Regions from separate parts of the Alkalibacterium iburiense genome, predicted to be linked through region 2. Evidence: predicted binding sites of a transcription regulator. Region 2 holds the regulator's gene; each other region holds the start of a gene.
What was found. The regulator Rex, encoded in region 2, represses fermentation and respiration genes when NADH is low (regulators of the CRP and FNR family bind a similar motif). The targets are predictions, from matches to a motif close to TTGTGAANTANTTCACAA.
Positions count from the first base shown of each region.

Region 1: the regulator Rex is predicted to act here: its motif matches at 1,866-1,883, upstream of pdhA (pyruvate dehydrogenase (acetyl-transferring) E1 component subunit alpha).
Region 3: the regulator Rex is predicted to act here: its motif matches at 3,715-3,732, upstream of pflB (formate C-acetyltransferase).

Region 1 covers NZ_BAAACW010000112.1:7,418-18,121, reverse strand. Annotated here, with positions in the region: gene ABDZ53_RS09410 (SRPBCC domain-containing protein) at 423-893, opposite strand; gene def (peptide deformylase) at 1,033-1,614, opposite strand; gene pdhA (pyruvate dehydrogenase (acetyl-transferring) E1 component subunit alpha) at 2,053-3,159, shown strand; gene ABDZ53_RS09395 (alpha-ketoacid dehydrogenase subunit beta) at 3,162-4,139, shown strand; gene ABDZ53_RS09390 (dihydrolipoamide acetyltransferase family protein) at 4,263-5,612, shown strand; gene lpdA (dihydrolipoyl dehydrogenase) at 5,625-7,031, shown strand; gene ABDZ53_RS09380 (inositol monophosphatase family protein) at 7,165-7,944, shown strand; gene typA (translational GTPase TypA) at 8,146-9,978, shown strand; gene ABDZ53_RS09370 (DUF1507 family protein) at 10,082-10,357, shown strand; gene ABDZ53_RS09365 (YlbG family protein) at 10,428-10,704, shown strand, end outside.
Region 2 covers NZ_BAAACW010000039.1:45,723-56,426, reverse strand. Annotated here, with positions in the region: gene ABDZ53_RS03345 (LacI family DNA-binding transcriptional regulator) at 1-372, shown strand, start outside; gene ABDZ53_RS03340 (NAD-dependent epimerase/dehydratase family protein) at 419-1,162, opposite strand; gene tsaB (tRNA (adenosine(37)-N6)-threonylcarbamoyltransferase complex dimerization subunit type 1 TsaB) at 1,315-2,043, shown strand; gene rimI (ribosomal protein S18-alanine N-acetyltransferase) at 2,030-2,629, shown strand; gene rimI (ribosomal protein S18-alanine N-acetyltransferase) at 2,620-3,102, shown strand; gene tsaD (tRNA (adenosine(37)-N6)-threonylcarbamoyltransferase complex transferase subunit TsaD) at 3,095-4,108, shown strand; gene ABDZ53_RS03315 (ABC-F family ATP-binding cassette domain-containing protein) at 4,176-6,134, opposite strand; gene ABDZ53_RS03310 (redox-sensing transcriptional repressor Rex) at 6,461-7,153, shown strand; gene ABDZ53_RS03305 (DUF4305 domain-containing protein) at 7,241-7,447, opposite strand; gene ABDZ53_RS03300 (CPBP family intramembrane glutamic endopeptidase) at 7,490-8,146, opposite strand; gene groES (co-chaperone GroES) at 8,384-8,668, shown strand; gene groL (chaperonin GroEL) at 8,711-10,336, shown strand; gene ABDZ53_RS03285 (CAP domain-containing protein) at 10,568-10,704, opposite strand, start outside.
Region 3 covers NZ_BAAACW010000167.1:33,769-44,472, reverse strand. Annotated here, with positions in the region: gene ABDZ53_RS12680 (manganese-dependent inorganic pyrophosphatase) at 1-243, opposite strand, end outside; gene pflA (pyruvate formate-lyase-activating protein) at 654-1,409, opposite strand; gene pflB (formate C-acetyltransferase) at 1,441-3,702, opposite strand; gene adhE (bifunctional acetaldehyde-CoA/alcohol dehydrogenase) at 4,263-6,860, shown strand; gene parC (DNA topoisomerase IV subunit A) at 6,915-9,374, opposite strand; gene parE (DNA topoisomerase IV subunit B) at 9,398-10,704, opposite strand, start outside.

The DNA of each region.
Region 1 (10,704 bases), on a different contig from region 2:
GACTATGAAATTCCTCATAGTGAAGAAGATGCATTTTTTGATTCTTTTAAAGAGAATTAAATGATTGCTTGGTAAAATTTATTAAGCTGTCGGGCTGTTATATTTTAATCTAAATCTTCCAGTAAATCTTCCGAAACTTTTCGAGCGACCTGTGATTATCAGTCATGTACATTTTTCATCTAAATTGCTTAATACCAACGTTTTGAGCGACATGTCAGGTTCATTAATGCCCATTTTTTAACACTGGCAGTGTAGAGGTCAGCGGTTCGAGCCCGCTTATCTCCATTTTAATAAACGTTGAAGGAACGCCATTTCTGGCGTTCTTTTTTTATTTTTATAGTTTGAAATGGGTAAGTAGGAGAGCTTATATTAGTTTTCTACCTATACAAAAAAACACTCCCACTAATAGGAGTGCCTCAGTATTAACTTTTAAATGCTTTGCTATAATAGTGGTGTAGATCAGCAGTCTTGTCACGCCACTGAAGAGGTTCCCCATTAACCATTTGAAGGAATACATCTAAACATCTATGCCAGCCTACCGCAGTGTTCACTGCCCAGGAAACATCATCAAAAGTATGAGTGAATTGTATTGTACACCCATTATTTTCTTCCAATGAGATACTAACTAAATCATCTATTTCACGAAAACTAAATAGATACGGTTCTCTTAGTTCTGTAATAGTAGCATAATAAATTGAACCTTCCTCATCATCAAAAACAATCTTGCCTCCAAGTGCAAGATTCATCTCACCAGTAGCAAAAGGGTACCACTTGGAAAAAGAATATGAATCCGTAAGCACAGAAAAAACATGTTCAGGGTTCTTTAAAGTGAATCGTTCGAACGTTAATTGGTAACGGCCGTTTAACTCTGTTAATGTTCCGTAATCTGACACTTATTTATTCCTCCCATAGAAATCATTCTCTTATGATGTATTGTCAGTGCAGACTTAAATTCATCCGATATAAACATTAAAATAGATTAGCTATTAAAACAAATGTTAGAGTACTGGCCGTGAGTCAATGAAGAAAAAATTACTCTTCTTCGCTACCGCCCAAGACTTCAATGCCATCTGGTAAGGCGAGTGGGTTATCTTTGTCTATACGGTCATAAAACATAACCCCGTTTAAATGGTCAATTTCATGTTGGGTCACAATAGCTGGAAACTCTCTTAATCGTTTTTTTTGTTTTTTGCCGTCTTTATCGAAATATTCTACCGTGATGCGTTTATGTCTAGGCACATATCCTGGAACTTCTCGGTCTACAGATAAACACCCTTCACCGTCAGCTAAACAGGTTTGTTGTACAGAGTGACTCACTATTTTAGGATTATACAATATTTCACTAAAATCAGATTCTGGCTTCTCTTCGGGATCACTTGAAGGAATATGAACGGCAATGATACGTTTTGACACATTTACTTGAGGTGCTGCAATGCCCACACCTGCTCTTAATTCATATTTTTCAGCAATTTCAGGATCTTGACTATTTTTTAAAAACTGTAACATCTCTTCTGCTAATTCAATCTCTTTTTCATCTAAAGGAAAGGTCACTTCTTCTGCTACTTTACGTAAAGTAGGGTGTCCTTCTCTAATGACATTCTCCATTGTTAACATAAACTAAATCCTCCTTAATATAACTCACTGTTTATTTTAACAGGTTTACGCCTTATGCGCATCCCATTCTATTAATTGATGAAAATGACGCATTATAACAAGTTCACCTAATCACATGGGCTCCGTTATCTTCAAAATGACTGGTACAAGAAACAGATATCTGACTCTCTTATATAACAGTTTTAAAAGCTGTACTACTTCACTTATTCATTTTTGAAAATATAATTTTTTTTCAGAGTGAGACAGAACCTTTGTGGTTAAAGTCACAATGCGTTAAAAAGCCTTTTATAACGCACATTCTCATTGTTTTCTTAAGTTCTTATTGCTTGCAATTTGGATAAAATCATGATAAATTGAATAAGGATTGAGAAAAAATGTAACAGTAGGATACAACTGTTATACTCAAAAAGAAAACAACAAGAGAGGAATGGGTAATCTATGGCAAAGCAACCAGTTGATTACGAAGCATTATTAAGTTCGATTGAAGCTTCGTTTCCGATGGTTCAGATATTAGATAAAGATGGAAAAGTTGTTAATGAAGACATCATGCCAGATTTATCTGATGAAGAATTAGTAGAATTGATGGAAAGAATGGTATGGTCAAGAGTTCTTCATGATCGTTCTATGGCATTAGCTCGTCAAGGACGTTTAGGATTCTATGCACCTACTATGGGACAAGAGGCTTCTCAATTAGCAAGTCATTTTGCTTTCAAAAAGCAAGACTGGCTATACCCAGGATATCGTGATATTCCACAGTTAATCCAACACGGTTTACCTGTATCACAAGCATTCTTGTGGTCACGTGGACATGTAGAAGGTAACAACTACCCTGAAGACCTACATGCAATTCCACCGCAAATCATCATTGGAGCTCAGTTTATCCAAGCAATGGGTAACGCAGTTGGTCAAAAATTAGCTGGTAAAGAAGATGAAGTAACATTCACATACACTGGTGACGGTGGTTCTTCTCAAGGTGACACTTACGAAGGAATTAACTTCGCAGGACGTTACAAAGCTCCAGTTGTATTTTTCATCCAAAACAATGGTTATGCTATCTCAACTCCTCGTGAGAAACAATCTGCAGCAGCAACATTAGCTCAAAAAGCAGCAGCAGCAGGAATTCCAGGAGTGCAAGTTGATGGAATGGACCCATTAGCAGTATATGCTGTAACAAAACAAGCACGTGAGTGGGCAGCAGCAGGAAATGGTCCAGTACTAATTGAAACAATTACGTCTCGTTTCGGACCTCACTCAACATCTGGTGACGATCCAACTAGATACCGTGAACAAGAATCATTTGACTACTGGGAGCAAAGAGATCCACTTATTCGTTTCCGTAACTACCTGAAAGAAAAAGGCTTATGGTCAGATGAAAAAGAAGAAGAATTAATTGAAAAAACTAAAGAAGAAGTAAAAGAAGCAGCTAAAGAAGCAGACCAAGTACCAAAAATGAAAATCTCAGACTTCTTGAAGAGTATGTACAATGAGCCTGGTCAAAACATTGTAGAACAGATTGAGAAATACGAAGCAAAGGAGAGTAAATAAACATGGCGAATCTTACAATGATTCAAGCGATCACTGAAGCCTTAGATCAAGAAATGGCCCGTGATGAAAAAGTCTTGATATTCGGAGAAGACGTAGGTAAAAACGGTGGTGTTTTCCGTGCTACTCAGGGTCTTTTCGATAAATATGGCGAAGATCGTGTGAGTGATACGCCTCTAGCTGAGTCAGGAATCGGTGGAATGGCTTTCGGTTTAGCTATCCAAGGTTTCCGTCCAGTTATGGAAATCCAATTCTTCGGATTTGTATTTGAAGTAATGGATTCCATCGTAGGTCAAATTTCTCGTACGAACTACCGTATGGGTGGTAAACAACCTATGCCTGTAGTTATCCGTTCACCATTTGGTGGGGGAGTAGCAACTCCAGAAATGCACGCAGACAGCTTAGAAGGTTTAATGGCTCAGTCACCAGGTCTTAAAGTGGTTATCCCATCAAACCCATATGATGCAAAAGGTTTAATGACAGCTGCTATTCGTGATGAAGACCCAGTTGTATTCTTAGAACACATGAAGCTATACCGTTCTTTCCGTGATGAAGTACCTGAAGAAGAGTACACTGTTCCTCTAGGAAAAGCGAATGTAGCAAAAGAAGGTTCTGATATTACAGTTGTTGCTTATGGTTATATGGTTAGAGAAGCCCTTAAAGCAGCTGAACAATTAGAAAAAGACAACGTATCTGTTGAAGTTATTGATTTACGTACTGTTTCTCCTGTTGACTATGAAACTATTATTGAATCTGTTGAAAAAACAGGTCGTATGGTGATGGTTCAAGAAGCTCAGCGTCAAGCTGGAGTAGGAAATACAGTCATCTCTGAAGTATCTCAACGTGCTATCCTTTCATTAGAAGCACCAATTGGTTTTGTTTCTGCACCTGACACAGTTTATCCATTTGGACAAGCTGAAAACCAGTGGTTACCAAGTGCAACTGACATTACTGAAGCAATCAAAGAAGCAGTTGAATTTTAATTAATATGAATTAACTCAACGGAAGGAACATTCTTTCATCTCGATAAAGTATTGAGGAGGGTTTGTTCCTTCTTGAGTAATGAATAGACATGACACGATTAATTTAAGAAGGGAAGAGAAATTATGGCTTTTAAATTTAAACTCCCTGATGTTGGGGAAGGTATGGCAGAAGGCGAAATCGTCAGCTGGTTAGTATCTGAAGGCGACACAGTTGAAGAAGGCGATTCTATTGCTGAAATTCAAAATGATAAATCCGTTGAGGAATTAGCTTCTCCGGTTGATGGCACAATTAAAAAATTCTTAGTAGAACCTGGTACAGTTGCAAATGTTGGAGATCCTATTGTTGAGATTGATGCAGAGGGATACGAAGACGATTCAGATGATTCATCAGAGGAAAGCTCTGAAGAAGTAGCAGCTGAAACAGAAATGTCTTCTGAAGAAACAGCTGCTGGAGCAGAAGAAACAGACCCAGCTCAATCTGAAGGAGAAGCAACAGGTGAGGTTGTTAAAACATCTGATCCAAATAAACGAGTATTAGCTATGCCTTCAGTGAGACAGTATGCACGTGAAAAAGATGTAGACATCAGCTTAGTTGAAGCGACTGGTAAAGGTGGACGTACGACAAGAGAAGACATCGACAACTTTGTTGAAGGTGGAGGAGCAGAAGCTGCTTCAACTCAAGAAGAAACGTCTCAAGAAACAGCAGCACCAGCTTCATCTGGTAAAGCTATTTCAGCGGATGCTAAACCATTCAAATCTGGTCGTTCTGATCAAGAAACAAGAGAGAAAATGTCAACAACTCGTAAAGCTATTGCAAATGCAATGACTAACAGTAACTTGACTATTCCATCTGTGGCTTTATTTGATGAAGTTGTTGTTGATAAATTATGGGATCACCGTAAGAAATTTAAAGATATTGCAGCTGAACAAGATGTTAAATTGACATTCTTACCTTATATCGTTAAAGCTGTTATCGCAGTATTGCGTAAATTCCCAGAATTAAACACTTCTTTAGATGATACGACAGATGAAGTGGTTTACAAAGATTACTATAACATCGGTATTGCGACGGATACTGAGCGTGGACTATACGTTCCTGTTATCCAGGATGCAGACAGTAAAGGCATGTTCCAAATTGCTAAAGAAATTACTGAATTATCTGGTAAAGCTCACGATGGAAAACTTAAAGGCAGTGAAATGGCTGATGGTTCAATCTCAATCAGTAACATTGGTTCTGTAGGCGGAAGCTTCTTCACACCAATTATTAACCACCCAGAAGTGGCTATTGTTGGAGTAGGACGTATCGCTCAAAAACCAGTTGTTAATGCTGAAGGTGAAATTGTTCCAGCACGTGTTCAAGAATTATCACTTGTATTTGACCACCGTGTGATTGATGGTGCGACTGGACAACAAGCAATGAATGAATTGAAGAGATTACTTGCTGATCCTGAATTATTATTAATGGAAGGATAAGGTGAAACGTAAATGGTAGTAGGAGATTTCGCAATTGAATTAGATACAGTAGTTATTGGTGCCGGCCCTGGTGGGTATGTTGCAGCTATTCGTGCAGCTCAAATGGGACAAAAAGTAGCTGTTGTTGAAAAAGAATATATCGGTGGTGTCTGCTTAAACGTTGGATGTATTCCTTCTAAAGCATTGATTGCTGCTGGACATAAATTCCAGGATTCTTTAGACTCAACAGCATTCGGTGTTTCTAGCGAAAACGTAACAATCGATTTTGCTAAAACACAAGAGTGGAAAGACAATCAAGTTGTTTCTAAATTAACTAAAGGAGTAGAAATGCTTCTTAAGAAAAACAAAGTTGAGATTCTTGAAGGAGAAGCTTTCTTTGTTGATGAAAACACACTGCGTGTTATGGGTGAAGACAGTGCACAAACGTACTCATTCAATCATGCTATTGTTGCAACTGGTAGCCGTCCAGTTCAAATCCCTGGATTCAAATTCAGTGACCGTGTACTAGATTCTACTGGTGCATTAAACCTGAAAGAAATTCCAGAGTCTATGGTTATTGTTGGTGGAGGATACATCGGTTCTGAATTAGCTGGTGTTTACTCAAATCTTGGAACGAAAGTAACCATTCTTGAAGGTCTTCCTTCAATCTTAAACGGTTTTGACAAAGACATGGTTAAATTAGTTGAGAAAAACTTTAAAGACCGTGGAGTTGAAATTGTTACTGAAGCAATGGCTAAAGAAGCAGTTGTCAACGACAATGGTGTAACAGTTAAATATGAAGCGAAAGGTGAAGAACAATCACTTGACGTTGATTATGTGTTAGTTACAGTTGGTCGTCGTCCAAACACTGACGAATTAGGCCTAGAACAAGCGGGAGTTGAAGTGGATGACCGCGGAATCGTTCAAGTTGATGAACAAGGACGTACATCTACTAAGAACATCTTTGCTATTGGAGATATTGTTCCAGGTGCGGCTTTAGCTCATAAAGCAAGTTATGAAGCTAAAATTGCTGCTGAAGCAATCTCTGGTAAGAAAGTTGCTGTAGACTACCGTGCTATGCCAGCTGTTGCCTTTACTGATCCTGAAATTGCTTCTGTTGGCTTAACAGAAAGCGAAGCGAAAGAAGAAGGATTAGATGTTAAAGCAACAAAATTCCCATTAGGTGGAAATGGCCGTGCGATTTCCTTGAATGCAACAGAAGGATTCGTTCGTTTAATTACTACAAAAGAAGATAATGTGATCGTTGGAGCTCAAGTAGCTGGTATCAGCGCATCAGACATTATTGCTGAACTTGGTTTAGCTGTTGAAAGTGGAATGAATGCAGAAGATATCGCATTAACGATTCATGGTCACCCATCTCTAGGTGAAGTGGTTATGGATGCGGCAGAAGCTGCTTTAGGTTTACCAATTCATATGTAAGATTATTGGATAAAGATCTTTAGTGTAAAAGCTAAAGGTCTTTTTCTTTATATAAAAATATCAAACTCATCCTTTTTGCTTTTAGCAGGATAGTCTATTATGATTAGTTTAAAGATATGAAATGAGGGATTGAATGGATAAGATAAATAAGCGCCATAAGCTGGTTACAACATGGATTAAAGAAGCAGCTGAGTTTATTCTTGACAATAAAGATAATATTGACGTGGAAGAAAAAACGAGTATAAATGATTTAGTGACGAATATGGATAAAGGGATTGAAAAGGAATTAGTCAAAAAGATTAGAGAAACCTACCCTGAAGATCGTATCGTCAGTGAAGAGGGGTACGGAGATGACGTTGAAGAATTAGATGGAACAGTCTGGTTTTTAGACCCCATTGACGGCACGTTAAACTTTGTCACACAGCGAGAGAATTATGCTGTGATGATCGGTATCTTTGAAGATGGAATAGGACAGCAAGCCTACGTATATGACGTCGTGCAGGATAAATTGTATTCCGCAATTAAAGGACGCGGAGTTAGTTGCAACGAACAAACACTTGAAGTGCCAAAAGATCGTTCTTTAAATGAGGGCGTAATTGGCGTGAGTTCTGTTTTGTTAGTTGAAAATAAATTCCCATTCGTGAGAGAGATAGGGAAAGCGAGTCTAGGTACCCGTGTGATTGGTTCTGCTGGACTTGAGAGTGTGGAAATGGTCAAAGGGAATACGGTTGCTTACATCGCAGCTAATTTAAAACCGTGGGATGTGGCTCCAGGGCTAATGTTTATGGAAGAGCTTGGCATGAAAGCCACACGTTTTGATAACAGCCCTATTAATTTACTGGAGAATAATGATACAGTTCTAGGAACAGAAGCTGCTCATAGACAAATTATGGACAAAATAAATCCTAAATAAATAGTTGTGTTTTTACGTAAGTTACTGGTATAATACTCACTGCAACAATAAGAGGAAATTTGGGAAGCATTTATTCTTGAGTTTGAATCTATCAAGAATAAGTGCTTTTTTTAATGCGATTCTATGAAAACCAAGTAATTGTTTTCATAGAAAACAATTTAGAATAATTAGATTCACGCAACTGTAATTGGAGGTTTATTTATGAAAAAAAGAGAAGATATTCGCAATATAGCTATAATAGCTCACGTAGACCACGGTAAAACAACATTGGTAGATGAATTATTAAAGCAATCAGATACATTGAACGCTAGAAGTGGATTAAGTGATAGAGTAATGGATTCAAATGATATTGAAAAAGAACGTGGCATTACCATCCTATCTAAAAATACTGCTGTAAATTATAAAGACCACAAAATCAATATTTTAGATACACCAGGGCACGCTGATTTCGGTGGAGAAGTGGAACGTATTATGAAGATGGTTGATGGGGTTATTTTAGTCGTAGACGCTTATGAAGGAACTATGCCTCAGACACGTTTTGTATTAAAAAAAGCGTTAGAACGTAAACTACGCCCGATTGTCGTGGTTAATAAAATTGACAAACCTACTGCAAGAGCTGAAGAAGTAGTTGATGAGGCATTAGATTTATTAATTGAATTAGATGCAGATGAAGAACAATTAGAATTTCCAGTAGTTTATGCATCAGCTTTAAATGGAACAAGTAGTTTATCTGATAATCCTGAAGACCAGGAAAAAACGATGGCACCTGTTTTTGAAAGCATACTAAAAGAAATTCCTGCTCCGATTGACAACAGTGAGGAACCCCTTCAATTCCAAGTGTCTCTTTTGGATTATAATGACTATGTCGGAAGAATTGGAATCGGTAGAGTCTTTAGAGGAAAAATTAAAGTGGGCGATCATGTCACACTTAGTAAACTAGATGGAACGACTAAAAACTTCAGAGTGACTAAATTGTTTGGTTTCTTTGGATTACAAAGAGTAGAAATAGAATCAGCTTCTGCAGGGGATTTAATTGCCGTTTCTGGTTTTGAAGATATCTTTGTTGGAGAAACAGTTACACCAGCTGATCACATTGATCCTTTACCTGTCCTCCATATTGATGAACCAACCTTACAAATGACATTTGCAGTAAACAATTCTCCATTTGCCGGGAGAGAAGGTAAATGGGTAACTTCTAGTAAATTGCAAGAACGCTTATCGGTTCAGTTACAGACGGACGTTTCATTACGAGTGGATAATACAGATTCACCTGATGAATGGGTCGTATCTGGACGTGGTGAGTTACACCTGTCTATTCTTATTGAAAACATGAGAAGAGAAGGCTATGAATTGCAAGTATCCCGTCCTAAAGTTATCTTAAGAGAAGTCAACGGACAAACCTGTGAACCGTTTGAGCGTGTACAGATTGATACGCCTGAAGAATACATGGGTTCAGTTATTGAAAGCATGGGACATCGTAAAGGTGAAATGCTGGATATGGTCCATTCAGGTAATGGGCAAGACCGATTAGTCTTCTTAGCTCCGGCTCGTGGGTTAATTGGATTCACTAACGAATTCTTATCCATCACTCGAGGATACGGCATAATGAACCACACATTTGACCAATATTTACCTTTACTTGATGGCAAGATGGGTGAACGCCGAAATGGTGCGCTTGTTTCAATGGAAAACGGACCAGCTACCACATACAGCATCATGAACTTGGAAGATAGAGGAACTATCTTTATTGAACCAGGTACCGAAGTATACGAAGGTATGATTGTGGGACAACACAATAGAGAAAATGACTTAGCAGTTAACGTCACAAAAGAAAAACAAAAAACAAATATTCGATCAGCGAATAAAGACCAGACGAACGTTATCAAACGTCCACGTATCTTAACTCTGGAAGAGTCGTTAGCCTTTATCGGTGATGATGAGTACTGTGAAGTCACTCCAGAATCAATTCGATTAAGAAAACAAATTCTAGATAAAAATGCGAGAGAGAAAGCAGCTAAAAAAGCGAACAACTAAAGTGTACCGTTTGTTTGAAAGATGAAGGATTTGATTTCTTTACCTCCTGATATATGCTATACTTATTTCAAATAAGTAGGATGAGAAAAGGAAGGAAATGCTAATGGATCAGTTAAAGAATGAATTGGCCAGAGAAGTTTTAAAAGATGATGCCAAAAAGATTACAGCATTAATCGAAAACCAAAAACATTTATGCGTGTCTTGTCCTGCATTTGAAGAAGTCATTGATACTCAAATGTTTGGTTTCTCTAAAAAAGTCGAATTTGCTATATCCATGAATATGATTGAAGAAGAAGAAGGACAATTAATGTTAAGTACTTTAGAAAAGCATTTAAACGATGTTTACTCTAATGCATTTGAACAAAATAAAAATAATTAATTAAAAATGTCCCTCTCATTGAGAGGGATTTTTTGTTATACTGTACAAAACACGTGAGAAGGTGAAAGTGATGGAAGAAAGAAAAAGTGAGCGTGTGGGCATTGTAGTCTGGCTCTACACAACCAAATATATAAATAAACTAAAAAGATATGGATTAGTGCACTACGTTTCTAAAAAGATGAACTATGCCATTATTTATGTCGATCGGAAAGACAGAGAATCAATCAGCCATACTATAAGTAAACAACATTTTGTAAGACAAGTGGAAGATTCCCATTCATGTGATATTCCAAAGACATTTGATGGCATACTAGAGAAAGTAGAAGAACTGACATTAAGTAAAAAAG
Region 2 (10,704 bases):
CATGAGGATTACTTTTTTACTGGAGCGTTTCGTGTAGAAGAAGGCAGAAGAAATATGCTGGAAGCTATGGAAACCATACCAGAAAGCGAGAGGCCGACCGCATTTATTGCTGCGAATGATGCTATCGCCATTGGGTGTTTAAAAGCCTTGTATGAAAAAGACATCAAAGTACCTAATGAAATCAGTATTATTGGGTTTAATGATATTTCTACAGCTAAATATATCACCCCAGCCTTGACGACCGTACGTGTGCACACAGAAGAAATGGGTCAAACAGGGATTCAACTTCTGCATGAACGCATCTATAATGGGAGAGAAGCTTTAAAAACAGTTATTTTGTCTACTAAGTTAATCGAACGAGAAAGTACGTAATAAATTGAGAACACTCTCTTGATATCAAGAGAGTGTTCTTTTCCTATTATAATTTATTTAACTTTTCAAATGCATTGTCTTTTGGCTCGTACCCTAACTTGACTCGTGCTGACTCAATATCCAGTCTTGGGAAGGTGTTATTTGAAAGCCCATTGACGAGCAAGTAAGGCTCATCAAGAGTAGCTTCTAAACAGCAGTCAATTAAATGGTTCATGTCTCTAGCTGAAAAGTAAGCAGCCATGCCTCTTAAATCTGTATCCTCACCGAGTTCACTATCATCTGATTTATAATCACCAATACGAATACCGATTGATTCAATTCCTTTTTTAAAGGCATAGTAGCTGGCTAAAGCTTCTAAGTAGGCTTTTGACACACCATATAAATCATCCGGTCTCACTTGGTCTGTGGTTTTGACTTGGACATTATCCGGATAAGCATCTGATGCGTGGATGGAACTAGCAAATATGATACGTTTAACGGAAGATTCTGCCGCTTTATAATATAAATTTTGAGGTAAGAAATAGTTTAACTCAACGAGGTCTTCATAAAAATCAGCTTCAGGATCTGGGTTTCCAGCTAGTTGAATGACATAATCCACTCCATCTAGTAAACCGTTCCACTCTTCCAGCTTAGAGAGATCAGCTTCTACTATCTTAGCATTTTCCTTTAAATCGTCTGGAAAATCCGAGAAGTCAATATCTGCCAAGACCAGGTCATACTTGTCTTTTAAGTGTCTGGTTAAATTTTTACCAATGGTCCCTGTTGCTCCTGTAATTAATATTTTTGTCATTAATCGTCACCCTTTACTATTAAACTTCTTCTTTAGTGTATGATTAGTCTAAAAGAAAATCAAAAGATACGCCTTTAAGTGGCAGTTTAGTTCCTCACGGTCCTAAAATATGCTAAAATTATTTTAAAGAGAGAAGATTGAGGAGCCAGAAAATGAAAAGTTTAGGTATCGATACATCCAATCAAACCATGTCTGTTGCATTAGTTGAGGACGGAAAATTAAGGGCAGAACGCGTGGTCAATGTCAAAAGAAATCACAGCATCCAGTTAATGCCGACTATTGAGGCCCTTTTTAAAGAAGTAAACTGGAAACCGAATGAACTGGATCGCGTGGTCACGGCTAAAGGACCCGGTTCATATACAGGAGTAAGAATAGGAGTCACCATTGCTAAAACTCTGGCCTTTACTCTAGGTATTGACCTAGTGGGAGTATCCAGCTTAAAAGTCTTGGCAGCTAATGGGGAACGCATTCCCGGTTCCTATATTGTTCCTGTATTCAATGCCAGAAGAGATAATCTTTATACTGGCCTGTATCACTACCGTCAAGATGAACTGGTGCAGGTGGAAGCAGATACGCATATATCGGCAGAAAAATGGGCGCATTATCTTAAGCAATTAAAGGCGCCTATCCAAATAGTTGGAGAAGATAAGGAACGATTTGAAGACCTATTCAAGAGCGTCTTAGGAGATATGCTCTATACGCTGCCTGCCGCTAGAGACTATCCAAGAGCTAGTGCACTGATAGAACTGGGGGAAAAAGAGGAAGCGGAAGACGTTCATGTATTCGAACCTGATTATATCAAATTAGCTGAAGCCGAACAAAAGTGGGTGGAGGCCAATCCGGGTAAACTAGAAGGAGGCGAGTGGGTTGAAAAACTTTAAAGAATGGTTTACGGATAAAGTGTCTAAACAGACAACCAAAGTATTGGTCCCTTTGAAAATGCGAATGAAACTCCAGCAACCCTTTTATGCCTTGACGGATGAACGCTTTTTAAAAGCTAAAGTAGCTGAAGATGAAGATGTGGACAGTATAGTGATCATTGAGAGGCTATGCTATAATGGTCAGACGCCCTGGACCCGATCAGCTATTATGCATGAAATCCGGTACAATAAAAATGCCTTTTACATTGTTGTATATGATGAAGATCAACCTGTTGCCTTTATCGGAGCCTGGTTTGTGGATGGAGAAGCTCATATCACAAATATTGCCACCATCCCTGACTATCAAAATAAAGGGATCGCTAGTTATTTAATAAAAGAAATCATTGCTTTGGGTCATGCAGAAGATATGAAGAAATTAACTTTGGAAGTCAGAGTCTCTAATCATACCGCTCAAAGTCTCTACCGGACGTTAGGATTTAAAGATGGGAAGATTAAAAAGAATTACTATGCCAATGACTATGAAGATGCATTGGAAATGACGCTCCCTCTTTATCCCCCTCAAGGGGACATATCTGAATGGAAATAACGGAGTGGAGTATTCGCCCCTATCATCCAACCGAAAGACAAGAAAAGACTTTCTACTCTATCGCGAAAGAGGCCTTTGCTTATGGATCGCCTTGGTCCCCTGCTCAATTTCAGGAGACTCTTGCTAGAGAAGAGTTGTTTTTCTACGTGGCCGAAAGGCATAAGGAGATTATTGGTTATATTGGTGGGCAAGTTCTGCCAGATGATGGAGAAATCTATACGATAGTGGTAGGTAAAAAGTATCAGAAGCAAGGGATTGCTGAACACTTATTACGCGCGTTCAAAGAAGAATGCACAAGGCAGGGAGCGGCTAGTATCTTTTTGGAAGTTCGCCTTTCAAATAAAGAAGCTCAGGCTTTTTACCTAAAGAATGGATTTGAAGAAATAGGGATTCGGAAGAATTACTATCGGTTCCCAAAGGAAGACGCCTTACTTATGAGGTGTTCACTTAGAAAGAAGGAAAAGGATGTCTAAAAAACGAATTTTAGCCATAGAAACAAGCTGCGATGAAACGAGTGCAGCTGTCATAGAAAACGGAGAAACTATTTTGTCCAATGTTGTGGCTTCCCAGATTAAAAGTCACCAGCGTTTTGGAGGAGTCGTTCCAGAAATTGCGAGTCGTCATCATGTGGAACAAATTACCCTGATTATTGAAGAAGCAATGAAGGAAGCCCATGTGACGTATGAGGAATTGGATGCCGTTGCTGTAACAGAAGGTCCCGGTCTTGTGGGTGCCTTACTTATAGGAGTCAACTCAGCTAAAGCTATCGCCTTTGCTCATGATATTCCGCTAATAGCGGTGAATCATATTGCCGGGCATATATTTGCCAATCAATTGGTTTCTCGCCTAGAATTTCCCCTTTTGTCTTTGGTCGTCAGTGGCGGACACACAGAACTCATCTACATGGAAAAAGAAGATTCATTTGAGATTATTGGTGAAACACGAGATGATGCGGCAGGAGAGGCATATGATAAAATCGGGCGAGTATTAGGGGTACCTTATCCAGGTGGCAAACATATTGATGAGATGGCCCATAAAGGGGAAGACACTTTTCATTTCCCTCGAGCAATGATGCAAGAAGACACTTATGATTTTAGTTTTAGTGGACTCAAAAGTTCCTTTATTAATACGGTTCACAATGCAAAGCAAAAAGGGGAAGAGCTCGATTCTGAAGATTTAGCAGCGAGCTTCCAAGCAGCTGTGATAGAGGTGCTAGTAGATAAAACCATTCGAGCGGCTAAAGAAAAGAATGTGAAGCAACTGGCTTTAGCAGGCGGAGTGGCCGCGAACAAAGGCTTGCGGGAAGCACTTGAAACCAAGGTAGCTGAAGAGCTGCCAGATGTTGAATTACTCATTCCCCCCTTGTCTTTATGTGGGGACAATGCGGCTATGATCGGTGCAGCAGCGTTTACGAAATTGAAAAACGAGCAATTTGCGAACCTAGCCTTAAACGGTACGCCGGGTCTGTCTGTTTCCTGAATATAGAAAAAACGAGCACTCTATGACCAGAGTGCTCGTTTTTGTATGCAGAATAGAAGAGTACACATTAAAGAGATGAATTCCACTCCTCTAATTTTTCATGGGAATCTTCCCATTCTTCCATTAATTGATCTTGCTGTTCTTGTAATGTTTTGTTTTCCTTTGCCAATTCTTCAGCCTTCGTCAAATCCTCGAATGTCTCAGGTAAACTTAAAAGCTTTTGGACTTCCAAAATTTTGTTTTCAATGTCTTCCAGTTCACTTTCAATCGCTTCAATTCGTCTAGTGAGTCTGCGCTGTTCTTTTTGAAACTCTTTTTGATCTTGATACGTGCGTTTGCTTTCTGATAATGGTTTATCTTCTTCAGCAGGACTCTCTTGACTGCCTTCATCTATACGTTTGAGAGCTTCTAACTCTTCCTTCTTTTGAACGTAATAGTCATAATCTCCCAAATATTCTACAGTGCTGTCTTCATTGAGTTCGATGACTTTAGTCGCTATGCGATTAATAAAGTATCTGTCGTGAGAGACGAAAAGAATCGTCCCTTCAAATTCAATCAGTGCATTCTCCAAGACTTCTTTTGAGTCGATATCCAAGTGGTTGGTTGGTTCATCAAGCATGAGGACATTATTCTTCTCCAATGCCAGTTTAGCTAAGGCTACTCGTGCACGTTCTCCTCCACTTAAAGAAGCAATCGTTTTTTCAACATCTTCACCAGAAAACAGAAAGGATCCTAGTAGTGTGCGGATAGATTGTTCAGGGAGAGTGGGGTGATCGTCCCACACTTCATTTAAAACGGTTTTGGACTGATTGAGCAGGGTTTGTTCTTGGTCGTAATACCCTATGTCTACTTTTGTTCCTAAGGAAATGTCTCCTTTTAATGGAGGAATCATCCCGATTAATGTCTTCAGTAATGTAGTTTTGCCAATACCATTAGGTCCAACAATAGCTATGGCATCTTGTTTGCGTATATCCAAGTCAATACCACCGGATAAAGCTTTCTCACCGTATCCGATATCTAAATTATCTGTTTGAATAACGACCTGCCCAGAGGGTCTATTGGTAAGAAACTGAAAATGGGCACTTTTTTCATCCCCCATGGGCTTAGATAAAGGCTCCATCTTTTCAAGTTGCTTGCGACGGGCTTGTGCCCGTTTAGTAGTGGATGCGCGCACGATATTACGTGCCACAAAATCTTCCAGACTAGCCATCTTCTTTTGTTGTTTTTCGAATACTTTCCATTCTCGTTTGATTCTTTCAGCCTTTAAATCCAAATAAGCAGAGTAATTTCCAGGATAATGAGACACACTGCCTCTGGAGACCTCATAAATCTCATTTACCACTTTGTCTAAAAAATACCGGTCGTGAGAGACAATTAAGAGAGCTTTTGTGTAGCTTTGAAGATAGCTTTCTAACCAGGCCAATGTATCGATATCTAAATGGTTTGTGGGTTCGTCTAAAACCAGTAAATCTTTCTTTTCTAATAATAAACGGGCTAAGGCCAATCGTGTTTTTTGACCACCAGAGAGTTGTTCAATAGGTGTATTGTAATCTTCTTCGTAAAAGCGAAAACCATGAAGGACAGATTTGATCTCACTTTCAATGCCATATCCGTTATTTTCCTGAAAGCGGATTTGAAGCGCATCATATCGACTAAGAAGATCTTTATATTCTACTGTATAGTGATCTAAATGCGGATCACTGATTTGCTTTTCCAACTGGGTCATTTCTGATTGAATAGCCATTAAAGGTTCGGCGATTTTGAACATTTCTTCCCAAATCGTGAGGGAAGACTCCAAGCCTGTATGTTGATCAAGATATCCAATAGTCATATCTTTTTTCTTGTGAATTTCCCCCTCATCTGGTTCCGTTTTGCCTGAAATGATATCCAGAAGGGTTGTTTTTCCAGCTCCATTTCGACCAACTAATCCTATTTTAGAGGAGTCTTTAATCTCTAAAGAAACATTATCAAAGAGCGTTTCAGCTCCGAAATGTCGTGCAATTTTTTGAGTTTGTAATACAATCATGATAGTTTCCTCTTTTTCTAAGCAATCTTATCTTCTCTTAGTTTAGCATAATCGCACACGTTAACAAACCCTATCTGGTCCCTGTTACGGGATAACTAACTTAAAGTAATATGTGCATAATCAGTGGTAACGTTCACAAATGAACAAGAAGAGTAATGGGCTGTTTATGAAACTTTAAGCTTTCCTTTAGAGATAAATCTTTATTTTACTCATAATAGTGGTATAATAAATTATGTTCTAAGGTCACTAGTTTGTGAATGCACAAAAAGAATTGACTGATTGAGGATGAAACCCTAAAGTTATATATTTAAAAGAGGAGAATAAACATGGCAGAAAAGAAAATACCAAAAGCAACAGCAAGAAGATTGCCTTTATATTATCGCTATTTACGCTTTTTATATGAAGCCGGAAAAGAACGAGTTTCTTCAGCTAAGTTAAGTGAAGCAGTAAAAGTAGACAGTGCCACTATTAGACGAGATTTCTCTTACTTTGGTGCACTTGGAAAAAGAGGATACGGGTACGATGTCGAATCCTTAATGAATTTCTTCAGTAAAAAATTAAATCAAGATCGCTTAACGAATGTTGCCTTAGTTGGAGTTGGAAATTTAGGACAAGCCCTATTAAATTACAATTTCCGTCGCAACAATAATATTCGAATCAGTGCTGGGTTTGATGTTCATGAAGACCTTATTGGAACAATTCATCAGGGTGTCCCTATTTATCATGTAGATGAATTGATTGAACAACTGGATATGCAGCAGATTGATGTGGCTATTTTGACCGTTCCTTCTGATATTGCACAAGAGATGACAGATAAGCTGGTTGAAGGGGGAGCGAAAGGGATTATGAACTTTACACCAATCCGAGTCACGGTACCTAAAGGCGTACGGGTTCATAATGTTGACTTAACAAATGAATTACAGACACTTATCTACTTCATTAACTATTACCAGGATTTTGCAGATGATTCAGAAGAAGAGGCAGATAATCCATTAGACGATCTTTTTTATAACGACTAGCACAGACAAAAGCACGACCCTACTTCCTTTATTAAATAAGGAAAAAGGGTCGTGCTTTTAGTTATGAGAGGAATCACTGCATGGATGTCAGTTTTTCTTCTGATGTTTTTTTATTCGATAATAGACTTCTGCTAAACGCGTCCCTTGAACAAAGTCTCTTGTCGCAATAAGGGCAAAAAGTATGGAGAAAAGGCTCCATCCGCTTGAACCTACTGAATCAATTGTAAAGTAAAGAAAAAGCAGGAAGAAGACATATTTAAAGCCAATTTGAAATTTGATTTGTTTTTCAGTCATCTTGAATCCTTTCTATCTTTTAGTCCTATTAAGACCTTTCATTTAAAGCAAGTTAAGAACAACTGCCATAATATTCATCAAGCAGTGAGCAATAATGGGAGTCCAAATATTTTTCGTTTTGTAGTAAAGCCACGCAAACACAAAGCCCATAGATGAATAAACTAACAGTAAACCGTCAAAATGGATAAAAGCAAAAAGTAAAGAGCTGACTACCGCTGCTCCTATGCCTCCGATTTTATCAATAAGCATACCGAATATGGCTTTTCTAAAGACAAATTCTTCCATTATTGGTCCGGCAATACCTGCTAGAATTAAAAAGACAGGGTAACTTGATACAATTTGCATAATCTGTTCTGTGTTTTGAGATTCCATGGGGGAATTTAAGACGATCACTTCGATGATGCTCGCAATATTTTGTACAAATAAGGCTATAAACACCCCTGCAATCCCCCAAGTGAGGATTTCTTTGCGCTGTTGTGAAAAAGAATCTTCGAAATCAAATTGCATCTGCTGTCTTCTAACAATCCATATCATTCCAAGAGCTCCCAAGCTGAACATCACAATGGAAAAAGTGAGGAAGAGTTCTGGTCCTGAAGATTCTGGAAAGTAAAAAGGCACAATGGCTGTGACTAACTGAATAATAATATAAAGTACAATGATTTGTGTAGCAGCTTTCTTATTACTTCGGTTAAGGTTCATTAGTTTCATCCTTTAGCAATTAAAATCCATAATACTAGTAATTTAACACAAATCAAGAAGGGTTTCCACAAAGGAAGAAATCTATTTTTTTCAAATTTAGGACTTGCAAGATTCATGAGTTTTGAATATACTAATAAGTGGAGTTAGCACTCGACACCTTAGAGTGCTAACACTCACATCTCACTAGTAGACTAGTGAATAAAAATAACGACTAATATTATACGGAGGGATTTCAACATGTTAAAACCTTTAGGAAATAGAGTACTGCTTGAAGTACAAAAAGTAGAAGAAACAACTGCAAGTGGGCTTGTATTACCAGATTCTGCTAAAGAAAAACCTCAGACAGCAAAAGTTATTGCCGTAGGAGAAGGCAGAGTATTAGATAACGGCCAACGTGCAGCGGTTGATGTATCAGTTGGTGACGAAGTCGTATTTGAAAAATATGCTGGTTCAGAAGTCAAATATGATGGAACAGAATACCTCGTTGTAAAAGATACAGACATTATTGCGATTGTGGAATAATTAAGTCGATCACTATTACTTAACTAAGGAGAGGACATACACATGGCTAAAGATATTAAATTTTCTGAAAACGCACGTGCAGCTATGCTTCGCGGAGTAGACAAGTTAGCAGATACAGTTAAAGTTACACTAGGTCCAAAAGGGCGAAACGTTATATTGGATAAGTCTTTTGGAGCACCTCAAATTACTAATGACGGGGTAACTATCGCCAAAGAAATCGAATTAGAAGACAAATTCGAAAATATGGGAGCCCAGTTAGTTGTTGAAGTAGCAAGCAAAACAAACGATATTGCTGGTGACGGGACAACTACAGCGACTGTACTAGCTCAAGCGATTGTCAACGAAGGAATGAAAAACGTCACAGCGGGTGCTAATCCTGTAGGCATTCGTCGCGGAATTGAATTGGCTACTAAAAAAGCAGTAGAGGCTTTACGTGACATTTCGATTAATGTTTCTGATAAGGAATCCATTGCTCAAATTGCTGCTATTTCTTCTGGAGATGAAGAAGTAGGAAAGCTCGTAGCAGATGCTATGGAAAAAGTGGGAAGCGACGGAGTTATTACGATTGAAGAATCTCAAGGAATCGAAACGGAATTAGATGTTGTGGAAGGAATGCAGTTTGACCGCGGTTACCTATCTCAGTACATGGTAACAGACAACGAGAAAATGGAAGCAAACCTGGATAATCCATACATCCTTATTACAGATAAGAAGATTTCTTCTGTACAAGATATTCTTCCAGTTTTAGAAAATATTATGCAGCAAAATCGTCCTTTATTAATCATTGCGGATGATATTGAAGGAGAAGCTTTACCAACTCTTGTCCTAAACAAAATCCGTGGCACACTAAATGTTGTAGCTGTTAAAGCTCCTGGTTTCGGTGACCGCCGTAAAGGCATGTTAGAAGATATAGCTATCTTAACGAATGGAACAGTTATCACAAGTGACTTAGGATTAGACTTGAAAGATGTCACAATCGATCAGTTAGGAAATGCTGGTAAAGTGACTGTTACAAAAGATGACACGACGATTGTTGAAGGTTCTGGAGAAAAAGAACACATCGAACAACGTGTGGCGATGCTACGTGCACAAGCAGAAGAAACAACTTCTGAGTTTGATCGTGAAAAATTGCAAGAACGTATTGCGAAGCTAGCAGGTGGAGTAGCGGTTATCAATGTTGGAGCAGCTACTGAAACTGAAATTAAAGAACGTAAACTACGTATCGAGGACGCTTTAAACGCAGCTCGTGCAGCTGTTGAAGAAGGTGTTATCGCTGGTGGTGGAACAGCCTATATCAATATCTTAGATAAGATTGAAGAAATTGAAGTAGAAGGCGACGAAGCAACTGGTGTACGCATTGTCTTACGTGCTTTAGAAGAACCTGTTCGTCAAATTGCTTCCAACGCTGGTTTAGATGGAAGTGTGATTGTCGAGCGCTTGAAACATGTGGAATCTGGTATCGGCTTTAACGCTGTTTCTGGAGAAATGGTTAACATGGTTGAAGCAGGTATCATCGATCCAACCAAAGTAACCCGTTCAGCACTACAAAACGCCGCATCTGTTGCAGCTTTACTCTTAACTACAGAAGCAGCCGTTGCTGAAATCCCTCAAGAAAATGACAACCCAGCTGGTGGAATGGACCCTAGCGCAATGGGCGGTATGATGTAATTCAATCGATTAAAAAGCGAGCACCTACAAGAATTGTCTTGTAGGTGCTTTTTTAATAACCAAAGTCGGACCTATCTGGGTTAACTCATAAATAAAAAAGGCGCGAGTTGATTGAGATAGCCGTATATCGATTAACTCGCTCCTTAGAAGGTGAGTGAGATAATCGAGTTAGCCCCAGCTCCATTAACTCACACAAAAAATTTAGCTGAGTTAATCGAGACAGGGAAAAAATCAATGCTGTGTTCCAAATAATTGTGTGGCATATAAAAATTCACCATCATAATGCACTCCGACACCAATTTCTTCGTAATCCGGTCGAATCATATTTTCATAGTGACCTTGGCTTTCAACCCAGCCATCGAAAATTA
Region 3 (10,704 bases), on a different contig from region 2:
TTGTTGCGCTTCGTTGTGATCAACCAACATGACTTGATCGGTTTCACTTGATACAGAAGTGACTGTTCTCGGTGCTTTCGTTTCAAAATAATCCAGGGCGTATTGGGTTTCCTCAGTCGGTTTGCCAAATGCTACAGCCTCTGTGTTATGTCCTAGTTCATTTTGTAAATATGAAAAACTAATGGCTGATGTAATAGCATCTGTATCAGGATTCTGGTGTCCAAAAATAAGTACTTTACTCATATAAGTATTCTCCTTTGATTTATGTCTTCTTTCTCTAGAATATAGTAAAAGGAATGAAATTTCAATCAATAGTGAATTGAGACAACCACTCTTTTATCTTTTTCAAAATGAAAAACCGATGTTCTTTAGGTGGATATGAGTATGGCTGTTCTATTAGCAGGATTCGTAAAATTTATTATAGCTTGAATCCCTTCAAACTAACATTTAGAGGCATTCGGTCACTCTTTTTTATCGCGAATCTCTCTATTCTATCTTTTAGAGGGATTCGTATCTCAATTACAGCTGCAAATCTCTCTAATGATTATTATTAGAGAGTATCTATTCACTGAGGCATCAAAAGTTTTTAGACAATCTTGCATAATAAAAACTATGCCCATACACTTACGTACAGGCATAGTTAAAGTTATTAATTAAACAAGGCTTTTATACTTGTCTGTCTGTAAAATACGGTTGGCATTTGCGACTCGTTCTGCCGTTGGTGGATCGATGTCTTTCAACTTATAAGGAATGCCGAGTTCTTCGTACTTATAGACTCCTAATTTGTGATATGGGAGCACTTCTACTTTTTCAACACTCTTCAACTGAGAGATAAAGTCACTCAACCGATGTAAATGCTCATCATAATCAGAGCGCTCTGGTACGAGCACATGCCTTAACCACATAGGAATACCAACGTCGGATAAATAATTTGCCATATCCAGAATCGCGGTGTTCGGATGCATCGTATATTTTTTGTGTATGTCATTATCGATATGCTTAATATCCATCAGAATCAAATCCGTGTAAGTCATTAGTTCTTCAAAGCGACCGAAGAATGGTTCGTCATAAGTGAATGGTTGGCCACATGTGTCAATAGAGAGATGAACGCCTTCTGCTTTTGCTAATTTAAAGAATTCAATCAAAAAATCAATCTGAAGCAGCGGTTCTCCTCCGCTCACAGTAATCCCGCCATCTTCGCCCCAGTATTCTTTATAGTCTAGCGCTTTATCTAATAATTCCTGAGGTGTGTAAGGCGTGCCGCCACCCATATTCCAAGTATCAGGGTTATGACAGAACTCACAACGCATACGACACCCCTGCATAAAGATGACAAACCTTATGCCTGGTCCATCAAGTGAACCGAAACTCTCTATTGAATGAACATACCCTTTTGTTGTTTCTGTCATGATTATCCCCCTACCTTAATATGTGTATCTTTTACATACTATCGTGGAATGTACGGCTCAGTACATCCATCTGTTGCTCTCTAGTTAATTTAATAAAGTTCACCGCATAACCTGACACACGAATGGTTAACTGCGGATATTCTTCTGGATGCTTCATGGCATCTTCTAACGTTTCACGGTTTAAAGCATTAACGTTTAAGTGGTGTCCGCCTTTTTTCACATACCCGTCGAGCATTGTTGCTAAGTTGCGTCTTTGAACGTGATCCTCTTTCCCTAAAGCTTTTGGAACGATCGAGAATGTGTTTGAAATACCATCCAGTGATTCTCCATACGGCAATTTAGCAACTGAGTTCAAGCTGGCTAAAGCGCCGTTTGTATCTCTTCCGTGGAGTGGGTTGGCACCGGGTGCAAAAGGCACCCCTTCTCTTCTTCCATCTGGTGTGTTCCCTGTTTTCTTACCATAGACGACGTTAGATGTAATGGTTAAAATGGATGTTGTGTGAACAGCCTTTCTGTACGTTGGGTGTTTTTTGACTTTTGACATAAATGTTTTCAGTAACTCGACTGCAATGTCATCTGCACGGTCATCGTTGTTACCGTATTTAGGATAGTCTCCTTCAATGACGTAGTCGACCACTAGTCCGTTTTCATCTCTGATAGTTTTAACAGTGGCATGTTTGATAGCTGATAATGCATCAACCGTTACTGAAAATCCAGCAATACCTGTTGCCATGGTACGCATAACTTCTGAATCATGAAGGGCCATTTCGATACTTTCATAACTGTATTTATCATGCATATAGTGGATGATATTTAACGTATTGATGTACATCCCGGCTAACCAATCCAACATATCATCGTATTTTTCCATTACTTCTTCATAGTTTAATACTTCAGAAGTGATCGGTCTGAATTTAGGAGCGATTTGTGTCTTAGACATTTCGTCTACTCCCCCATTAATGGCGTAAAGTAAAGCTTTCGCTAAGTTCGCTCGTGCGCCGAAGAACTGCATCTGTTTCCCAATTTTCATGGCCGACACACAGCAGGCTATACCGTAATCGTCTCCCCATTCTTCACGCATGATATCATCATTTTCGTATTGAACCGCACTGCTTTCAATAGAAACTTTCGCACAGTAATCTTTAAATGCTTGCGGTAATTGGACTGACCACAATACGGTTAAGTTTGGCTCTGGAGCCGGTCCCAAGTTGGATAGGGTATGAAGGAATCGGTAACTGTTTTTAGTAACCATGTGACGTCCGTCAATACCTACTCCACCGATGGCTTCTGTCACCCAAGTAGGGTCTCCAGAGAACAGTTCGTTATAATCCGGTGTGCGTGCAAATTTAACTAAACGAAGCTTCATCACAAAGTGATCTACTAACTCCTGCGCTTCTTTTTCAGTCATTCTACCCTTTGCCAAATCTCTTTCAATATAAATATCTAAGAAAGTGGATGTCCGTCCTAGAGACATAGCGGCACCATTTTGTTCTTTAATCGCTGCTAAATAACCTAAATATAACCATTGGAACGCTTCTTGAGCTGTTTCAGCTGGTCGAGAAATATCAAATCCATAAATATTCCCTAATTCTTTCAACTGATGCAAGGCTTTCAACTGATCACTTAACTCTTCACGGTGTCTTATGACCTCTTCACTCATCACTGCCGTATCTGTTAAAGCTTTATCTGCCTTCTTTTCTTCAATTAAACGATCCACTCCGTACAATGCTACACGACGGTAATCTCCAATTATACGACCGCGGCCATAAGCATCGGGTAGTCCAGTTATGACTCCACTGCGACGTGCGGCGCGCATTTCAGGTGTGTAAGCATCAAACACACCCTGATTATGTGTTTTTCGATACTCTCTAAAGATGTGTGATAAAAGAGGATCCACTTCAAAGCCATAAGATTCTGCCGACTGTTCCATCATTCGAATACCGCCGAAGGGTTGGAATGAACGCTTAAATGGTTTATCTGTTTGGAATCCAACAACTTTTTCTTTGTCTTTTTCTAAATAGGCTGGCCCGTGAGAGGTTATAGTCGATACTAAATCTGTATCCATGTCTAGTACCCCGCCCGCTTCACGTTCCAACTTGTTTAAGTCCATTACACGATCCCATAAAGCTTCCGTTGCTGCTGTTGGTCCTTGTAAAAAGGAGTCATCTCCATCATAAGGAAGATAATTACTTTGAATAAAGTGTCTCACGTCAATAGACTCTTTCCACTTTTTGCCCTTAAAGCCCTCCCAATAAATCTCTGAAGTAAGGTGCTTAGACTCTTGTTTTTCCATTTTCATTCTCCTTTGTTAACTATTTTTCAATAGTTTGTTCATGTTCAATATATCACTATGCCCCATTTTATTCAAGTGAAGAGACTAACCAGTCTCCGTTAAAAACAGTGAGGTTAAGCTAATTTCAAAGCATTGTGTACTATAACAATCAAGTGAAAATAGTCAACAGAAAATAATTTTACTTACTTAAAATAACTTTTTTCGTGTAATCATAGATTTTATCTCAGTTTTACTTAACCAGCCGAAAGAAGATATTCACCTGTACTATATCAGTTATAAAGCTAGAAAAAATGTGAACAAAATATCACAATTTAATATGTTACCCTATTAACTAGTCTGCGCTTCAATAATAACTATTATATTAATACTATTCATATTGTGATATATGTCACAATATTGTCACATCTTATAATTTTTGCAAGCGAATTCAGTATGTTATAGTTTAGACGTAAACAAGGCAACCTGAAGAATAGAGCAAAATACCCTTCTTTACATTAGATAAGAAGAAAATTTTAACGGTATATGCTCAATACTTCACTAACTTTACGGAGGTGTTTACAATGGTTAAAGAATTAGTACGAGAAGAAAAAAAGATTACAATTGGGGAAACAATAGATAGACTGGTGCAAAACGCTACAGAAGCATTGAATGAGATGTACAGTTTGGATCAGAAGCAGATAGACGTTATTGTCAAAGAAATGGCTCTTGCTGCATTAGACAAACACATGGTTCTTGCTAAAATGGCAGTTGATGAAACCGGGCGTGGGATATATGAAGATAAAATAATAAAGAATCTCTTTGCTTCTGAATATGTCTATCACAGTATTAAACACGATCGAACGATTGGGGTCATTAATGAAAATGAACATGAAGGAACCGTAGAGATTGCGGAACCTGTTGGGGTAATTGCAGGTGTGACACCTGTAACGAATCCTACTTCTACTACCATTTTCAAATCTATTATTGCTATTAAAACGGGTAATCCGATAGTTTTTGCTTTTCACCCTTCTGCTCAAAAGTCGAGTGCAGAATCGGCTCGTGTGCTTTATGAAGCAGCTATTAAAGCAGGAGCACCCAAACATTGTATACAATGGATTGAGAGCCCGTCTGTAGAAGCTACTCAAACACTAATGACTCACCCGGGTGTGGCTACTATCTTAGCGACTGGTGGTCCGGGAATGGTTAAAGCCGCTTATAGTTCGGGTAAACCTGCTTTAGGTGTGGGCGCCGGAAATGTGCCGTGTTATATCGAAAAGTCGGCGAACATTAAACGAGCGGTCAATGATTTAATTTTGTCCAAAACATTCGATAATGGAATGATTTGTGCCTCTGAACAAGCAGTCATTATTGATAAAGAGATTTATGAAAAAGTTAAATCAGAGATGCAAAACTTAGATTGTCATTTTCTGACTAAAGCTGAACGATTAAAAGTAGAGCAACTCATGGTGTCAGAAAATAATGAACTCAATTCGGATATTGTGGGACGATCAGCCTATGCTATCGCACAGATGGCTGGAGTCACTGTTTCTGAAAAAACAAAAATCTTATTAGCTGAATATGATGGTGTTGGACCAGAGTATCCTCTATCACGAGAGAAATTAAGTCCCGTTTTAGCTGCTTATAAAGTAAACACATCCGAAGACGGTATTAAACGGGCAGAAGAAATGCTTGCTTATGGTGGATTAGGTCATTCGGCCGTCATTCACTCTCACGATGAATCTGTTATTGGTGCATTCGACAGACGCATGAAAGCTGGACGATTGATTGTCAATGCTCCTTCTTCTCAAGGAGCGATTGGAGATATTTACAATGCTTACCTCCCTTCCCTCACTTTAGGATGTGGATCATTTGGAGGAAATTCCGTCTCTTCAAACGTCAGTACCATGCATTTAATTAATGTGAAAAAGCGTGCCGCAAGAAGTAACAACATGCAGTGGTTTAAAGTCCCGCCAAAAGTCTATTTCGAAAGAAACTCTGTGCAGTATTTATCTAAAATGCCAGATATTAAAAAAGCGTTCATTGTCACAGATCCTATGATGATTGAACTTGGTTATGTGAATAAAGTACTTTATCATTTAAGAAATCGCCAAGAGTATGTTCACTGTGAGATTTTTTCAGATGTGGAACCTGATCCATCTAAAGAGACTGTTTTAAAGGGAGCCCGTGCAATGGAAGCTTTCCAGCCCGATGTCATCATTGCATTAGGTGGCGGTTCACCAATGGATGCGGCTAAAGGCATGTGGTTATTCTATGAACACCCTGATACAGATTTCAATGGACTGAAACAGAAATTCATGGACATAAGAAAACGCGTGTATAAATACCCTACTTTAGGAGGAAAAGCGCAGTTTGTCGCCATCCCTACGACATCTGGGACAGGATCTGAAGTCACTTCTTTCTCTGTGATTACAGACACTGAGAAACAATCGAAATACCCTTTGGCAGACTACGAATTGACACCAAACGTAGCCATAATCGATCCGCAATTTGTTATGAGTGTGCCGAAAGTCGTGACAGCTGATACAGGTATGGATGTGCTCACACATGCGATTGAAGCGTATGTCTCTAATATGGCAAACGACTATACAGATGGGCTGGCTATCAAAGCCATCCAGTTAGTGTTTGAATATCTCCCTCTCGCTTACCGAAATGGAAATGACGAACTGGCAAGAGAAAAAATGCATAATGCATCCACTATTGCCGGTATGGCTTTTGCCAATGCATTCTTGGGTATCAACCATAGTTTAGCCCATAAGCTAGGAGCTCAATTCCACATTGCTCACGGACGCGCCAATGCCATCTTAATGCCGCACGTCATTCGTTATAATGCCAAACAGCCAAGTAAGTTTGTCGCATTTCCTAAATACGAGTACTTCATTGCAGATAAACGGTATGCTGAAATCGCTAAAGCATTAGGCTTGCCTTGTCGTACGACAGAAGAAGGTGTTGATAGTTTAATCAAAGCCATTCAAGAGTTAGCCAAAGAATTAGATATACCGATGAGTATTAAAGAAAATGGAGTATCTAAAAAGGAATTTGAAGCGGTCGTTGATGACATGGCTGTTCGGGCATTTGAAGATCAATGTACTACAGCCAATCCTAAATTACCACTGATAAAAGAGTTAGCTGAAGTTTATAGACAAGCTTTCAACGGATAACAATAAAGAAAAAAGGTTTCGCTAGTCAAAATATTGACTAACGAAACCTTTTTATTAATCCTCTATTTGAACCATCATTTTAGTATAATGCTCAACAGGAATGCCATCAGTATCCTCATCCAATACAAAGGACCCATTATTGTAGCGGTCACTGTAAGCATAGTTCTTTGGAATGATAACGGCTTTCGTGCCTTTATCCGTTACAACTGTCCACTCTGTCTCCTCTTCATTGACATCAATAACCAACGAGACCCGGTGGGGTTTATTTTTTAATTCTCTTAAAACAAGTAAGCCACGTTTAGCGCGAGAAATAGCATCAATAGCAGTGACATTCATTTTCTTAACCGACCCTCTATGGGTGACGAGCATGACCGATTTATGTCCTTCTGAAGGATTAAAGATAATCCCATTGACTACATAATCGTCTTTCTTCAAGTTAATGGACTTCACTCCAATAGCTCCTGCTCCAACCGTTGAAACTTCAGGAAGGGCGTAGCGTAAGCCAAAGCCTAAATGTGTCACGAGGAAGACATCCAGATCTTTATCATCCGTAATCTTATAGACCGCTAAACATTCATCCGTTTTAGATTTCAGTTTGATTCCTGTAGCGGAACGGGAACGATAGGTTCGTTTAGGCGCATATTCTGAAGCGAGTGTTTGCTTGATATACCCGTCTTTCGTAATAAATACGAAGCGTTCTTCTTCCGTAAAGTCCTTCATACCGTAAACAGCTATTACTTTTTCTTCTGGCTCTAAAGGAATACTTTGCGAGAGATGTTCGCCTATATCTTTCCATTTGAACTCTGGAATCTCATGTATAGGGCGATTAATCACATTCCCTTTAGAGGTGAAAATGACAATATGCTCGAGTGTCGAATGCTTTTCAGTAAATAAAGGATAGTCTCCATCCCTTAAGCCGATCTCTTCGGCATTAGAAGCTCCGTAAGAACGCAAGCTGGTGCGTTTTAAGTACCCTTCTTTTGTGACGGATACCACGACATCTTCTTCTGCAACCAGAACTTCTTTCTCCACTTTCAACTCTTCAATCTCATCTTCAATCACTGTGATTCTTTCTTTAGCATAGGCTTTCTTCACTTCACGCAGTTCTTTCCTCATGAGTGCATGCAACGCTTTTTCATCGTTTAAAATGGCATGGTAGTCTTTTATCTGTGCTTCCAGCTCATCGGCTTCTTTTTGAAGCTGTGTAATATCCGTGTTTGTTAAACGATAAAGCTGTAAACTTACAATGGCTTCAGCCTGGGCTAGGGTGAAACTGAACTCTTTAACCAGATTATCTTTCGCATCCGATTTGTTTTTACTGCCACGAATCACTTTAATCACTTTATCTAAAATAGACACAGCTTTTATTAACCCTTGAACAATGTGCTCCCGTTTAGTGGCTTTATTGAGTAAAAACTGAGTTCGTCTAATAATTACTTCTTTTTTATGAGCTAAATAAGCTTTTAGTATTTGTTTAAGACCGACCTGCTGCGGACTTCTTCCATCTATCGCAATCATGTTGAAGTTATACGTCACTTGCATATCCGTATTTTTCAATAGATAGGTCAGTATCCCTTGAGCAGGGGTGTCTTTTTTCAACTCTATAACGATTCGTAAACCATTTCTATCGGTTTCATCTCTAACATCCGCGATCCCTTCTATTTTTTTGCTTAAACGGATTTCGTCAATTTTTCGTACCATTGTTGCTTTATTGACTTCATAAGGGATTTCAGTAATAACAATTTGCTCTTTTCCACCTCGCATGGATTCTATTTCTGTCTTAGAACGCACGACAATTTTCCCTTTACCGGTCTTGTACGCACTTCTTAATCCTTTGATTCCTTGGATAATGCCACCAGTGGGAAAGTCAGGTCCTTTGACGAAATCCATTAATTTATCTAAGGAAGCATTGGGATGAGCAATCAGATAAATCGCTGCATCCACTACCTCCTCTAAATTGTGCGGAGGAATATCTGTTGCATAACCCGCTGAAATTCCTGTCGCACCATTTACCAGTAAGTTCGGGTAGCGAGCAGGCAAAACAGTCGGCTCATGTGTCGTATCATCAAAGTTCAATACCAGTTCGACTGTTTCTTTATCAATATCCTGCAGGAGTTCGTTGGCGATTTTAGATAATCGTGCTTCCGTATAACGCATAGCTGCTGGGGGATCCCCATCCATGCTTCCGTTATTTCCGTGCATGTCAATCAAAGGAGTTTTCATTTTCCAGTCTTGACTCATTCTGACCATGGCATCATAGACACTGGTGTCTCCATGCGGGTGGTAGTTACCAATGACGTTACCCACGGTTTTAGCGGATTTTCTAAAGGCTTTATCCTGAGTATTCCCTTCTGTAAACATCGAAAATAGTATCCGTCTTTGGACAGGTTTTAACCCGTCTCTAATATCTGGGAGAGCCCGTTCTTGAATAATATATTTGGAGTAACGGCCAAAGCGGTCCCCCATGACTTCTTCAAGCGTTAGCTCTTGTATCTCTGCTCGATTGTTTGCCATCGAATTCCATCAAACCTTTCTGACTACTGTATGGGTGTTTCCAGTTCATCTAATACTTCATTTGTTTCGAGTATGCTGCCATCTTCTTCAAGAGAAAACTCTACATTATCCTCAATCCACTTTCTTCGAGGGTCCACTTTGTTCCCCATTAAAACGGAAACGCGTCTTTCTGCTTGTGCGAGATCGTCGATTGTGACTCTAATCAACGTACGGGATTCAGGGTTCATCGTCGTATCCCAAAGCTGGTCAGCATTCATTTCTCCTAAACCTTTGTACCGCTGAATCATATAATTTTTACCCATTGACTCGATAATGCCTTCTAATTCATCATCTGTCCAAGCATATTCTATGACTTCATTTTTTCCTCGTCCTTTAGAGACCTTATATAAAGGAGGCAAAGCCAAGTAAACTTTCCCGGCTTCAATTAACGGTTTCATATAACGGTAAAAGAAGGTTAACAACAGGACCTGGATGTGCGCCCCGTCTGTGTCCGCATCCGTCATGATAATCACTTTATCGTAATTACAGTCTTTTAAATCAAATTCCGGACCGACTCCAGCACCAATGGTATAAATCATTGTACTGATTTCTTCATTTTTTAATATATCTTGAATATTGGCTCTTTCCGTATTGATGACTTTCCCTCTTAGCGGGAGGATAGCTTGAAATTTGCGGTCTCTGCCCTGTTTGGCTGATCCTCCAGCCGAATCCCCCTCTACGAGGTATAACTCGTTCTTCTTGGCGTTTTTGCTCTGTGCAGGCGTTAATTTACCAGACAGTAAAGTGTCTTGACGTTTGCGCTTCTTCCCGTTACGAGAATCTTCTTTAGCTTTGCGGGCTGCTTCTCTGGCTTCACGTGCTTTAATCGCTTTTCGCACAATCTGCTGACTCGTTTCCCCGTTTTCAGCTAGGAAGAAGTTAAACTGTTCAGAAATAATCGCATCACAGGCCGCTCGGGCTTCTGGGGTCCCCAGTTTACTCTTTGTCTGCCCTTCAAACTGTAAGAGGTGCTCAGGTATACGCACCGACAGAATCACAGCAATCCCTTCTCTCACATCCGACCCTTCTAAGTTCTTGTCTTTCTCTTTTAGGAGGTTCACTCGTCTGGCGAACTCATTAAACGTTTTGGTTAAAGCGGTTCGGGTTCCAATCTCATGCGTCCCGCCGTCTTTCGTCCGGACGTTATTTACGAAGCTCAGCATATTTTCAGAATACCCATCGTTATACTGGAAAGCACACTCCACTTCAATACCGTTATGTTCCCCTTCAAAATAGGCAATCGGTGTCAATGTATCTTTTTCTTCGTTCAGATAATTAACGAATTCTTTAA